3 regions of the Pseudonocardia yuanmonensis genome follow, and region 3 is predicted to be linked to each of the others. Evidence: riboswitches for the same ligand, from Rfam matches in the RefSeq annotation. Region 3 holds a riboswitch; each other region holds the start of a gene.
The links. Region 3 has a riboswitch for S-adenosylmethionine ahead of ABD990_RS20400 (aminotransferase class V-fold PLP-dependent enzyme). Riboswitches for the same ligand answer to the same signal wherever they lie in the genome.

Region 1: linked by a shared signal. The riboswitch ahead of thrC (threonine synthase) and the one ahead of ABD990_RS20400 (aminotransferase class V-fold PLP-dependent enzyme) in region 3 are both predicted to bind S-adenosylmethionine.
Region 2: linked by a shared signal. The riboswitch ahead of ABD990_RS28465 (LLM class flavin-dependent oxidoreductase) and the one ahead of ABD990_RS20400 (aminotransferase class V-fold PLP-dependent enzyme) in region 3 are both predicted to bind S-adenosylmethionine.

Annotation. Positions count from the first base shown of each region.
Region 1 covers NZ_BAABIC010000002.1:110,336-113,603, forward strand. The annotation lists gene thrC (threonine synthase) at 201-1,466, opposite strand; SAM riboswitch class I at 1,473-1,617, opposite strand; gene holA (DNA polymerase III subunit delta) at 1,831-2,799, shown strand; gene rpsT (30S ribosomal protein S20) at 3,090-3,268, opposite strand, start outside.
Region 2 covers NZ_BAABIC010000025.1:102,839-106,106, forward strand. The annotation lists gene ABD990_RS28460 (LLM class flavin-dependent oxidoreductase) at 1-896, opposite strand, end outside; SAM riboswitch class I at 1,229-1,322, shown strand; gene ABD990_RS28465 (LLM class flavin-dependent oxidoreductase) at 1,443-2,639, shown strand; gene ABD990_RS28470 (NtaA/DmoA family FMN-dependent monooxygenase) at 2,648-3,268, shown strand, end outside.
Region 3 covers NZ_BAABIC010000014.1:9,271-12,538, reverse strand. The annotation lists gene ABD990_RS20410 (hypothetical protein) at 1-60, opposite strand, end outside; gene ABD990_RS20405 (hypothetical protein) at 68-409, opposite strand; gene ABD990_RS34455 (putative leader peptide) at 632-718, opposite strand; SAM riboswitch class IV at 1,204-1,317, shown strand; gene ABD990_RS20400 (aminotransferase class V-fold PLP-dependent enzyme) at 1,374-2,885, shown strand; gene treS (maltose alpha-D-glucosyltransferase) at 3,074-3,268, shown strand, end outside.

The sequences.
Region 1 (3,268 bases), on a different contig from region 3:
CCTTCACCGGTACCGACGAGCTCGTCGCCCGCGGGGACCCGCTCCCGGCCCCACGCCGCTCCCGTGCGGGGCGCCGGCGCCCCGGACCCCACGGTTCCCCGGAGCCCGGCATCGGCGGGTCCGGACGAGCGAGGGGCACGCGGGACGACGACGGGCCCGGAGGAACGCGTCCCCCGGGCCCGGCGTGGTTCTCGTACTGCTCAGCGACCCTCGAGCGCCTCGCGGACGGCCTTGCTGGTCGCCGGCACCGTCGCGGTCGGCCGGGCGTGGGCGGACACGGCGTCGAGCGTCTTGAGGCCGTCCCCGGTGATCAGCAGGACGGTCTCCGCGTCGGGGTCGATCTTGCCGGCCTCGATCAGCTTCTTCGCGGTCGCGACGGTCACGCCGCCCGCGGTCTCGGCGAACACGCCCTCGGTGCGGGCGAGCAGCCGGATGCCCTCGACGACCTCCTCGTCGGTCACATGGCCGACGGCACCGCCGGTGCGGCGCACGGAGTCGAGGACGTAGGGGCCGTCGGCGGGGTTGCCGATCGCCAGCGAGCGGGCGATGGTGTCCGGCCGGACGGGCTGGATGAAGTCGTGCCCCTGCTCGAAGGCCGAGGCGACCGGCGAGCAGCCGGTGGCCTGGGCGCCGAAGATCGTGTAGGGCTTCTCGTCGACCAGACCCAGCTTGACGAACTCGCCGAAGCCCTTGTCGACCTTGGTCAGCTGCGAGCCCGAGGCGACGGGGACGACGATCTGGTCGGGCAGGCGCCAGCCGAGCTGCTCGGCGACCTCGTACCCCAGGGTCTTGGAGCCCTCGGCGTAGTAGGGGCGGACGTTCACGTTCACGAACGCCCACTCCTCGTGCTCGGCGGCGAGCTCGGTGGCGAGCCGGTTCACGTCGTCGTAGTTGCCGTCGACGGCGAGGAGGGTGCCGCCGTAGACCGCGGTGGTCGTGATCTTCGCCTGCTCCAGCGAGGAGGGGATCAGCACGACCGAGTCCCAGCCCGCGCGAGCGGCCGCGGCGGCCACGGCATTGGCCAGGTTGCCGGTGGAGGGGCAGCACAGGACGGAGAAGCCCAGCTCACGGGCGGCGGCGAGGGCGACGGCGACGACCCGGTCCTTGAAGGAGTGCGTGGGGTTGCCGGTGTCGTCCTTCACCCACAGCTTGCGGACGCCGAGCTCCGCGGCGAGCCGGTCCGCCTGGATGAGTCGGGTGAACCCGGGCTCGGTGTTCGGGAAGGACTGCACGTTCGCCGGGACCGGGAGGAGGTCCTTGTAGCGCCAGATCGACTTGGGGCCGGACTCGATGGACTCGCGGGTGACCTGCGGGAAGTCGTAGGCGATCTCGAGCGGCCCGAAACACTGCGGACACGCGAACTCCGCGGCGAGCGGCGTCTGGTGGCCGCACTCGCGACAGGACAGTGCACGAGCGGAGCCGAGGTCGAAGGTGGTGCCGGCAGGCGTGTCTGCAGTGAGAGTCATCAGATCTCCTCATCTGTCCCGCTGGTGCGGGCCGGAATTGGCACCTGGTCCGTCGACGTGCAGGCACCTGACGGTGCACTGCGCGGATCGTCGTTCGACGCCGGTTGCCGGGGCTTCGTCGGGCCGTTCCCTCTGCCCCTCTGGATGAGCCATATGCGGTTGTGCCGTACGGGTCCCGTGTGCGGAGCGCGCGTGGCGGCCGGAGTGGTCCGGATGACCTGCACGTTACGGCACGTGTGCCGCTCCGAGCCAGCCGGGCACGGGATCTGGGAGGCGTGTCACGGAGTGTCGGCGCCGTGCGCCACGATGGCGTCGGAGCCCGGCACACGCGGGACCCGCGCCGCACGCGAGAGGAGGTGGACCCATGCCGGCCACCACGCCGCCCGCCCCCGTGCAGCTCGTCGTGGGCGAGGAGGAGCTGCTGGTCGAGCGGGCCGTGAGCGAGATCCTCCGCGCAGCCCGCGCCGTCGACGCGGAGGCCGAGATCCGCCGGTACCGCCCCGCGGAGCTCACGCCCGGCGAGCTCGTCGGGCACCTGAGCCCCTCGCTGTTCGCGGAGGGTCGCGTCGTGGTGATCCAGGGGGCGCACGAGGCGGGCAAGGAGCTGGCCGCGGCGATCCTGGCGTACGCGGCGGAGCCTGCCGACGGCATCGTCCTGGTCGCGGTGCACGCGGGCGGTGCCCGGGGCAAGCAGCTGGCGGACGACCTGCGCAAGGTCGGCGCGGTCGTGACGAAGTGCGACCGGCTGACCCGTGCCGAGGAGCGTGCCGACTTCGTCCGGGCGGAGGTGCGGCGGGCCGGTGGCTCGATCACCGCCGAGGCCGTCGGCGTGCTGCTCGAGGCGGTGGGCTCGGACCTGCGGGAGCTGGCGTCGGCCACGAACCAGCTGGTCTCGGACACCGGCGGGCAGGTCGACGGCCAGGCCGTGCGGCGGTACCACCGTGGCCGGGCCGAGTCGTCCGGGTTCGCGGTGGCGGACAAGGCGGTCGCCGGCGACCGGGCGGGCGCGCTGGAGGCGCTGCGCTGGGCGCTCGTGCTGGGTGTCGCCCCGGTGCTGGTCGCGGACGCCCTGGCGGACGCCGTCCGCACTCTCGCCAAGGTCGGCGCGGCCGGCCGGGGGGACCCGAACCGCCTTGCGGGCAGCCTCGGCATGCCGCCGTGGAAGATCCGCAAGGCGCAGGGCCAGGTACGGGCCTGGCACCCCGCCGGTCTCGCGACGGCGATCGCCGCGACCGCGCAGGTCAACGCGGACGTGAAGGGCGCGGCGGCAGACCCGGCCTACGCACTCGAGCGCGCCGTCCTCGCGGTCGTCGACGCCCGCGGCACCGGCTGACCGACCCCGCGCCACCGGCGTCATGGAGCCATGGCGTGCTCAGGGTGCTCAGGGACTCTGGACGACGAGCGTCATGGAGCCACGACGCGTTCGGAAGCCCGGCCAACGAGCGTTGTGGAGCCATGACGCTCGCCTCAGCGTCGGCCGGCCCCTCCCGCACCGGGACGGACCATCTCCGAGAACGCGTCGACGGCGCTGTCCCACGGGAAAGGACAGCGCCGTCGACGGGAACGCTCGACCGGGCTCAGTGAACCCGGGAGCTCACCGGGCACGGAGGACGCGCCCGAGGATCACGCGCCGATCTTGGCGACGCGCCTGGCGATGGCCGCCTTGCGGTTGGCGGCCTGGTTCTTGTGGATGACGCCCTTGCCGGCGGCCTTGTCCAGGGCGCGGGCGGCGGCGCGCTGCAGCTCGACGGCCTTCTCGGTCTCGCCGGCCTCGGCGGCCTCGCGGAACTTGCGGATCGCGG
Region 2 (3,268 bases), on a different contig from region 3:
GCGACTCGCTCCGGGGTCCCGACCAGCGCGGGGCCGTGGGCGACGGCCTCCTCGATCGTCGTGAAGGACATGGTCTTGCCCCTGCGCGGGTCGCCCGCGTGCGCCGCGGCGAGCGTGGCCGCCTGGGCCTCGTAGATCGGCCGGTACTCCGCGATCGCCTGCTCGTCGGAGTCGGCGAGGAACAGTCCGCCGGATCCGGACCCGACGTACCCGACGGCGGGGTCGTGCCCGTGCGCCTCGAGCTGCTCGCGGTAGCGGTCGATCAGGACCAGGTAGTTCTCCCGCGGCTGCAGGGCGTTGGCGGTGAAGATCGGGTCGCCCCACTTCGCGGCGAGGTCGACGGCGGCGGTGGAGGTGGCCGACCCGTGCCAGATGCGGAAGGGCCCGTCGAAGGGCCGCGGGTGGGTCGTCACGCCGTGGAGGTCGTGGTGGTGCACGCCGGTCCACGACACGTCCTCCTCGCGCAGCAGCCGGCGCAGGAGCTCGTGGTTCTCGGTGAGGTACTCGTACTGCTTCGCCAGTTCGAGGCCGAACAGCGGGAAGTGCCTGTCCTCGTTGCCCTTCCCGATCACGATCTCCAGCCGCCCGCCGGAGAGCTGGTCGACGGTCGCGTAGTCCTCGGCCACGCGGACGGGGTCGAGCAGGGACAGCACGGTGACCCCGGTGCTGAGCAGGATCCGGTCGGTGGCCTGGGCCAGGGCGCCGAGCAGCACGGTCGGGGCGGAGGAGACGAACTCGCCGGCGTGCCGCTCGCCGACGGCGTAGGAGTCGAAGCCGAGCCGTTCCGCGAGGACGGCGTTCTCCACGACCCGCTCGAGCCGCTCGTGCACGGAGATGATCTCGCCGGTGACCGGGTGCGGGGCGTGCGGGACGATGTCGAGGACCTGGAAGCGCATGGGGCAGCTCCTGAGGGGACGGCCGGAGAGGGATCGGACCGGATCGGTGGACGACGCCGTTGCCGGTCGTCGCGAGAGGGCACGGGGAACCGGTGCCGGCGGTGAGTCACCGTAACCGCGGTCGGGTGATCAGAGGAGCCCGACGTGGCGCCGCCGTGTCGTTGTCCGGTCCTTTGTGGTTCCCGGGGCCGACTGTGTTTCGCCTGGCGAGAGCACCGGATCCGGTGTCCGGACACGTCGGTCGGGTTTCGGCGTCGCTGATCACAGATGTCACCCGGAGTATTGACGGACGGGCCGTGCTGATCCCTACAGTGGCTCCGGCCCACGGGGCCACACCATCCAGAGCGGCCGAGAGACCCGGCTCGACGACGCCGCAGCAACCCCCCGTCCGACGGGTGCGGGTGCTACAGCCGGGAGCGATGGAGGAGCGATGTTTCTCGGGGTGCGGCGGCGCCACGTGGATCTCCTGCGCACGGCCAGCGCGGGCTGTCGGGCCTGACGAGGACCCGATCCCCGTCCCTTCTCCCGCAGGAGAGGTCTGCCCGCATGGCCCCCATCCATCTGGCCGTCGCGCTCGACGGCGCCGGCTGGCACCCCGCCGCCTGGCGCGAGCCCGGCGCCCGCCCCGATCTGCTCTTCACCGCCCGCTACTGGGCGGCCCTGGCCCGCGCCGCCGAGCGCGGCCTGCTCGACCTGGTCACGATCGAGGACGCCCTGGGCCTGCAGTCCGGCGACCACCTCGGGGCCGCCGACCGCCGCACCGACCAGGTCCGGGGGCGGCTCGACGCCGAGCTGGTCGCCGCGTTCGTCGCGCCGCTGACCCGCCACGTCGGGCTCGTCCCGACCGTCACGACCACGCACACCGAGCCCTTCCACATCGCCTCGGCGATCTCCACGCTCGACCACGACAGCCACGGCCGGGCCGGCTGGCGCGTGCAGACCTCGGCGCGCGCCGACGAGGCGCGGCACTTCGGGCGCCGCACGCTGCCCGAGATCCGGCGGGAGACGCTCGGCACACCGGGGACCGCGGCCGCGGTCCAGGACCTGTTCGACGAGGCGGCCGACGCCGTCGAGGTCGTCCGGCGGTTGTGGGACAGCTGGGAGGACGACGCGGAGATTCGCGACGCCGCCACGAACCGCTTCCTCGACCGCGACAAGGTGCACACGATCGACTTCGAGGGGCGCTTCTTCGCGGTGCGCGGGCCCGGCATCGTGCCGCGGCCGCCGCAGGGCCAGCCGCTCGTCGTGGCGCTCGCCCACGCCCGGGCGGCGTACGAGCTGGCCGCCCGCGCCGCGGACGTCGTGTTCACCACGCCGCAGGGAGCCGCCGACATCCCGGCGATCCTCGGGGAGATCCGCGCCGCCCAGCACACGGTCGGGCGCACGCTGCCGCCGCTGAGGGTGCTCGCCGATCTCGTCGTGGTCCTCGACGCCGACGCCGACGCGGCCCACGCCCGGCTGCGGCGGCTCGAGGAGCGGAGCCCGCTGTGCTCCGAAGCCGCGGTGCTGGCCGGCACCCCGACCGCGCTCGCCGACCTCCTGGAGTCCTGGCGGGACGAAGGGATCGACGGGTTCCGGCTGCGGCCGGCCGTGCTGCCCACCGATCTCGACGCGATCGTCGACGGGCTGGTCCCGGAGCTGCAGCGGCGGGGCCTGTTCCGCACCGCCTACGAACCCGGGACGCTGCGCGAACGCGTCGGGCTGGAACGGCCGGCGAACCGGTACGCCGGGGTGGCGGCGTGAGCGAGCACGTGAGCGAACCATCGGCACAGCGCACCCGGAAGCGGCAGGTGATCCTCGGGGCCTACTTCCCGGGCGTCAACCACGACACCGTGTGGAGCGACCCGGCGTCGGGCAGCCACATCGACTTCGCCTCGTACGAGCACTGGGCGCGCACCGCCGAGCGCGGCACCTTCGACCTGCTGTTCCTCGCCGAGGGGCTGCGGCTGCGGACCCGCGGCGGGCAGGTCTTCGACCAGGACGTCGTCGGGCGGCCGGACACGTTCACGGTCCTGGCCTCGCTGGCCGCCGTGACCGAGCACATCGGGCTCGCCGGCACGATCAACGCCACCTTCAACGAGCCCTTCGAGCTGGCCCGGAAGTTCGCGACGCTGGACATCCTGTCCGGCGGGCGGGCCGCGTGGAACGTCGTGACCAGCTCGGACGCGGACACCGGCGAGAACTTCCGCAGGGGCGGGTTCCTGCAGCACTCGCAGCGGTACGAGCGGGCGGGGGAGACCCTCGACGCCGTTCGCGCGCTGTGGGACTCCTGGGGGTCCGACGCCGTCGTGGCCGACCCGGCGAGCGGACGGTTCCTGCGCGACGGGCAGGTGGGCGATTTCGCCTTCCGTGGCCGGCAGTTCGACATCGCC
Region 3 (3,268 bases):
GAGCAGGATCTTCTTCGGTGCGGATGGTCGGCTCCGCAGGCTTCGCCTCTGTGCGCGCATCCCGGCCTCAGCTCGGCAGGAGTCGGCTGGGCGCGCCCACCGCCGACTGGGTCAGCCCGGCGATCGGGACGCCGGCGGGAGCGAAGTCGCGGCCCTGGCCGAGCAGGTCGCCCTGCTCGAACGCCGTGTACGACGGCTCCACGTACGGCGCCTCCGGCGCGGGGGCCGGCCCGGTACCGTCAGCGGGGTCGTAGTGGGCCGTGAGCAGCGGCGCGAGGTCCGGCACCAGGTCCGGCGTGGCGGCCTGGGCCGGCCCGGTGAGGCCGACCACGGCGGCGCCCGCCAGGGTCGCGGACCCGGCGAGCCGGGTCAGTGCCGACCGAGGTGGTCGGTATCGGTGTCGCGGCACGACAGTGTCTCCACTTCTTCTCATCTGGGGAGCGGACGGCGGCGGACCGCGGCCCGGGAACGCCGGACGGTCCGCATGGACAGCGGCGGCGGTGGGGCGGACGGCGGTGGGCACGGCCCGGCGCACCGGTCGGCGGCCCGGACCGAGGCCGGGCGAACGGGGACGGCGGTGCGCCGCGGGGAACGCGAGGGTGAAGGGGGCGGGGCCGGCGGGGCCCGGGCCTCAGTTCACCGGCGCACTACACAGCGCGCTCGCCACGCGACCCAGATCGACGTGACGTCGATAGGCGAAGCGGTCGGTGAGGCGCACGACCGGAACTGTGTCATCCGGACGGAGCAGTGGAGATCATGGGGTCGGACAGAGGGTCGTCCCACGCCCGTTCCGGGCCATCTCGGGCCCTTCTCCGTGGCCCAGGTCACTCGTTTCGGCGGTTCATCGGCGCCGGAACAGGCCCGGAGCAGCGTGTGACGCGGGCCCGATTCTTCACGCGATCGTGTCGGTCGAGCCGGGAACCGATCACGCGCCAACGGCTCGACCTGGCGATTCTACGATGCCCTCCCCGACCGGATGACAGCATTGCTCTCGCCGCTCATGAACGCAGAGTGACCAGCGGTCCCGGCCCGGGGCAAAAGGGACGGAAATGCCGAGGAAATGGGTCGAGCCGCCCCGGAGATCGGACATTCACCGCCGATCTGGAACGCCGACGACCGCACTGTCCGGTCATTCTCGGCGCCGATTCCGCGGCCCGGATCACACTTGACCGGGCCCCGGATCGACACCTACCGTCGTCGTCAGGTCAAGAGCGCCAGCGCCAAGCCCCGGCTCGCTGGCCGGCAACCCTCCTCCGCGGTGGGGTGCTCCGGGTGACGACCGGGCCGCCGCGGACCCGCGGCCGGCAAGCGCGGACCCTCGTGTGCGGCACCTCGTGCCGTCCCGGGTCCTGAGTGATCCGGGAGGATCCACGATGTCCGACGTCCGCACCCAGGTCGACACCCAGATCGACTCGGCGCCGCGCTGCGCCGAGGCTCCGGGCTGCACCGCCGCCGAGGAGCCCGCGCGCACCGCGCCCGCCGCGGCGGCGACCCCGACCACCACGGCCCCGACCACCACCTCGACCACCTCGACCACCACCTCGACCACCACGGCCCCGGCACCGACGCCCCTGCCGGAGCTCGTCGGCACCGGGCTCCCGGTCCCGCTCGTCGACGGCCGCACCGTGCCCTACGCGAACCTGGACCTGGCCGCGAGCGCCCCCGCCCTGCGTGCGGTCGCCGACCACGTCGCCGAGCTCCTCCCCTACTACTCGAGCGTGCACCGCGGCGCCGGGTACGCCTCGCAGGTCTGCACCTCGGTGCTCGAGGGTGCCCGGGAGACCGTCGCCCGGTTCGTCGGGGCGCGCGCCGACGACGTCGTCGTGTTCACCCGCAACACCACGGACGCGCTCAACCTGCTCGCCGGCGCGGTCCCCGGCGCGACGCTGTGCCTGGACGTCGAGCACCACGCCACGCTGTTGGCCTGGCGCGGCACCGACCACCGCGTGCTGCGCGCCCCGGACACCGTCGGCGAGACCCTCGACCTGCTGCGGGACGCGCTCGCCGCCGAGCCCACCGCCCTGCTGGCGATCACCGGCGCCTCCAACGTCACGGGCGAGATCCTGCCGATCGACGAGATCTGCGCGATCGCGCACGCCGCGGGCACCCGCGTCGTGCTCGACGCCGCCCAGCTCGCCCCGCACCGCAGGGTCGACATCGGCGCGTCCGGTGTGGACTACGTCGTGCTGTCCGGGCACAAGCTCTACGCCCCCTACGGCGCGGGCGCGCTGATCGGGCGGCGGGACTGGCTCGACGTCGCCACCCCGTACCTCGCCGGCGGCGGCGCGGTGCGCTCGGTCGGCGTCGAGGACCGGGCGACCGAGGTCAGCTGGGCCCCGGCGCCGCACCGGCACGAGGCCGGCACGCCCAACGTCCTGGGCGCCGCCGCGATCGCCGCGGCCTGCCGCGCCCTCGACCCCGTGATCGACGAGATCGCCCCCGCCCACGAGCGCGCCCTGCTCGCCCGCCTGGTCGACGGCCTGTCCGGGATCGCCGGCGTGCGCCCGCTGCGGATCTGGGCCGACGCGCCGGACCGGGTCGCCGTCGCCTCCTTCACCGTCACGGACGTCCCGGCCGGGCTCGTCGCCGCGGCGCTGTCCGCCGAGCACGGGATCGGCGTGCGGGACGGCCGCTTCTGCGCCCACCCGCTGCTCGCCCGCCTCGCCGGCGGGGCCGACGCGGTGCGCGTCAGCCTCGGCCTGAACACGACCGGGGCCGACGTCGACCGGCTGGTCGAGGCCGTCCGCACGATCGCCGGCGCGGGCCCGGAGTGGGACTACCGGGAGGTCGACGGCCGGTGGACCCCGGCCCCGGACCCGCGCGACCTCGACCCGCTGAAGCTCGGCACCGTCGCCGGACCGGGCGGGGCGGCCTGCGGGCACTGAGCCCGCGCCGACCCCGCACCGACCCCGCGCGGACGGGCGCCCGTCGCCGAGCGGTGCGGCAGGCCCGTTCGGCCTGTGCGGTCGGGTGGACGGGCGCATCGTCGGCGCGTCACCGTCGTTTCCCCGCTGACGCGGGTGGTACACCCACCCCCGGGCGACGACCGGGTCGCGGCGAGCACGGAGAGTAGATGGCAGACGACGCAGCGCTGTCTCGAGCGCAGTCCGAGGAGACCGCGGAGCAGCACCCCCACGAGCCCAGCGAGATCACCTACGCGGAGCACCTGCATCCCGCGCGTCCCCGCACGCTCCGCCATCGCGCCCGGGCCAAGTCGCCCGTCGTCCGGCGGTCGGTGGCGAAGGACGGCGCGGCCACCGGCGAGAAC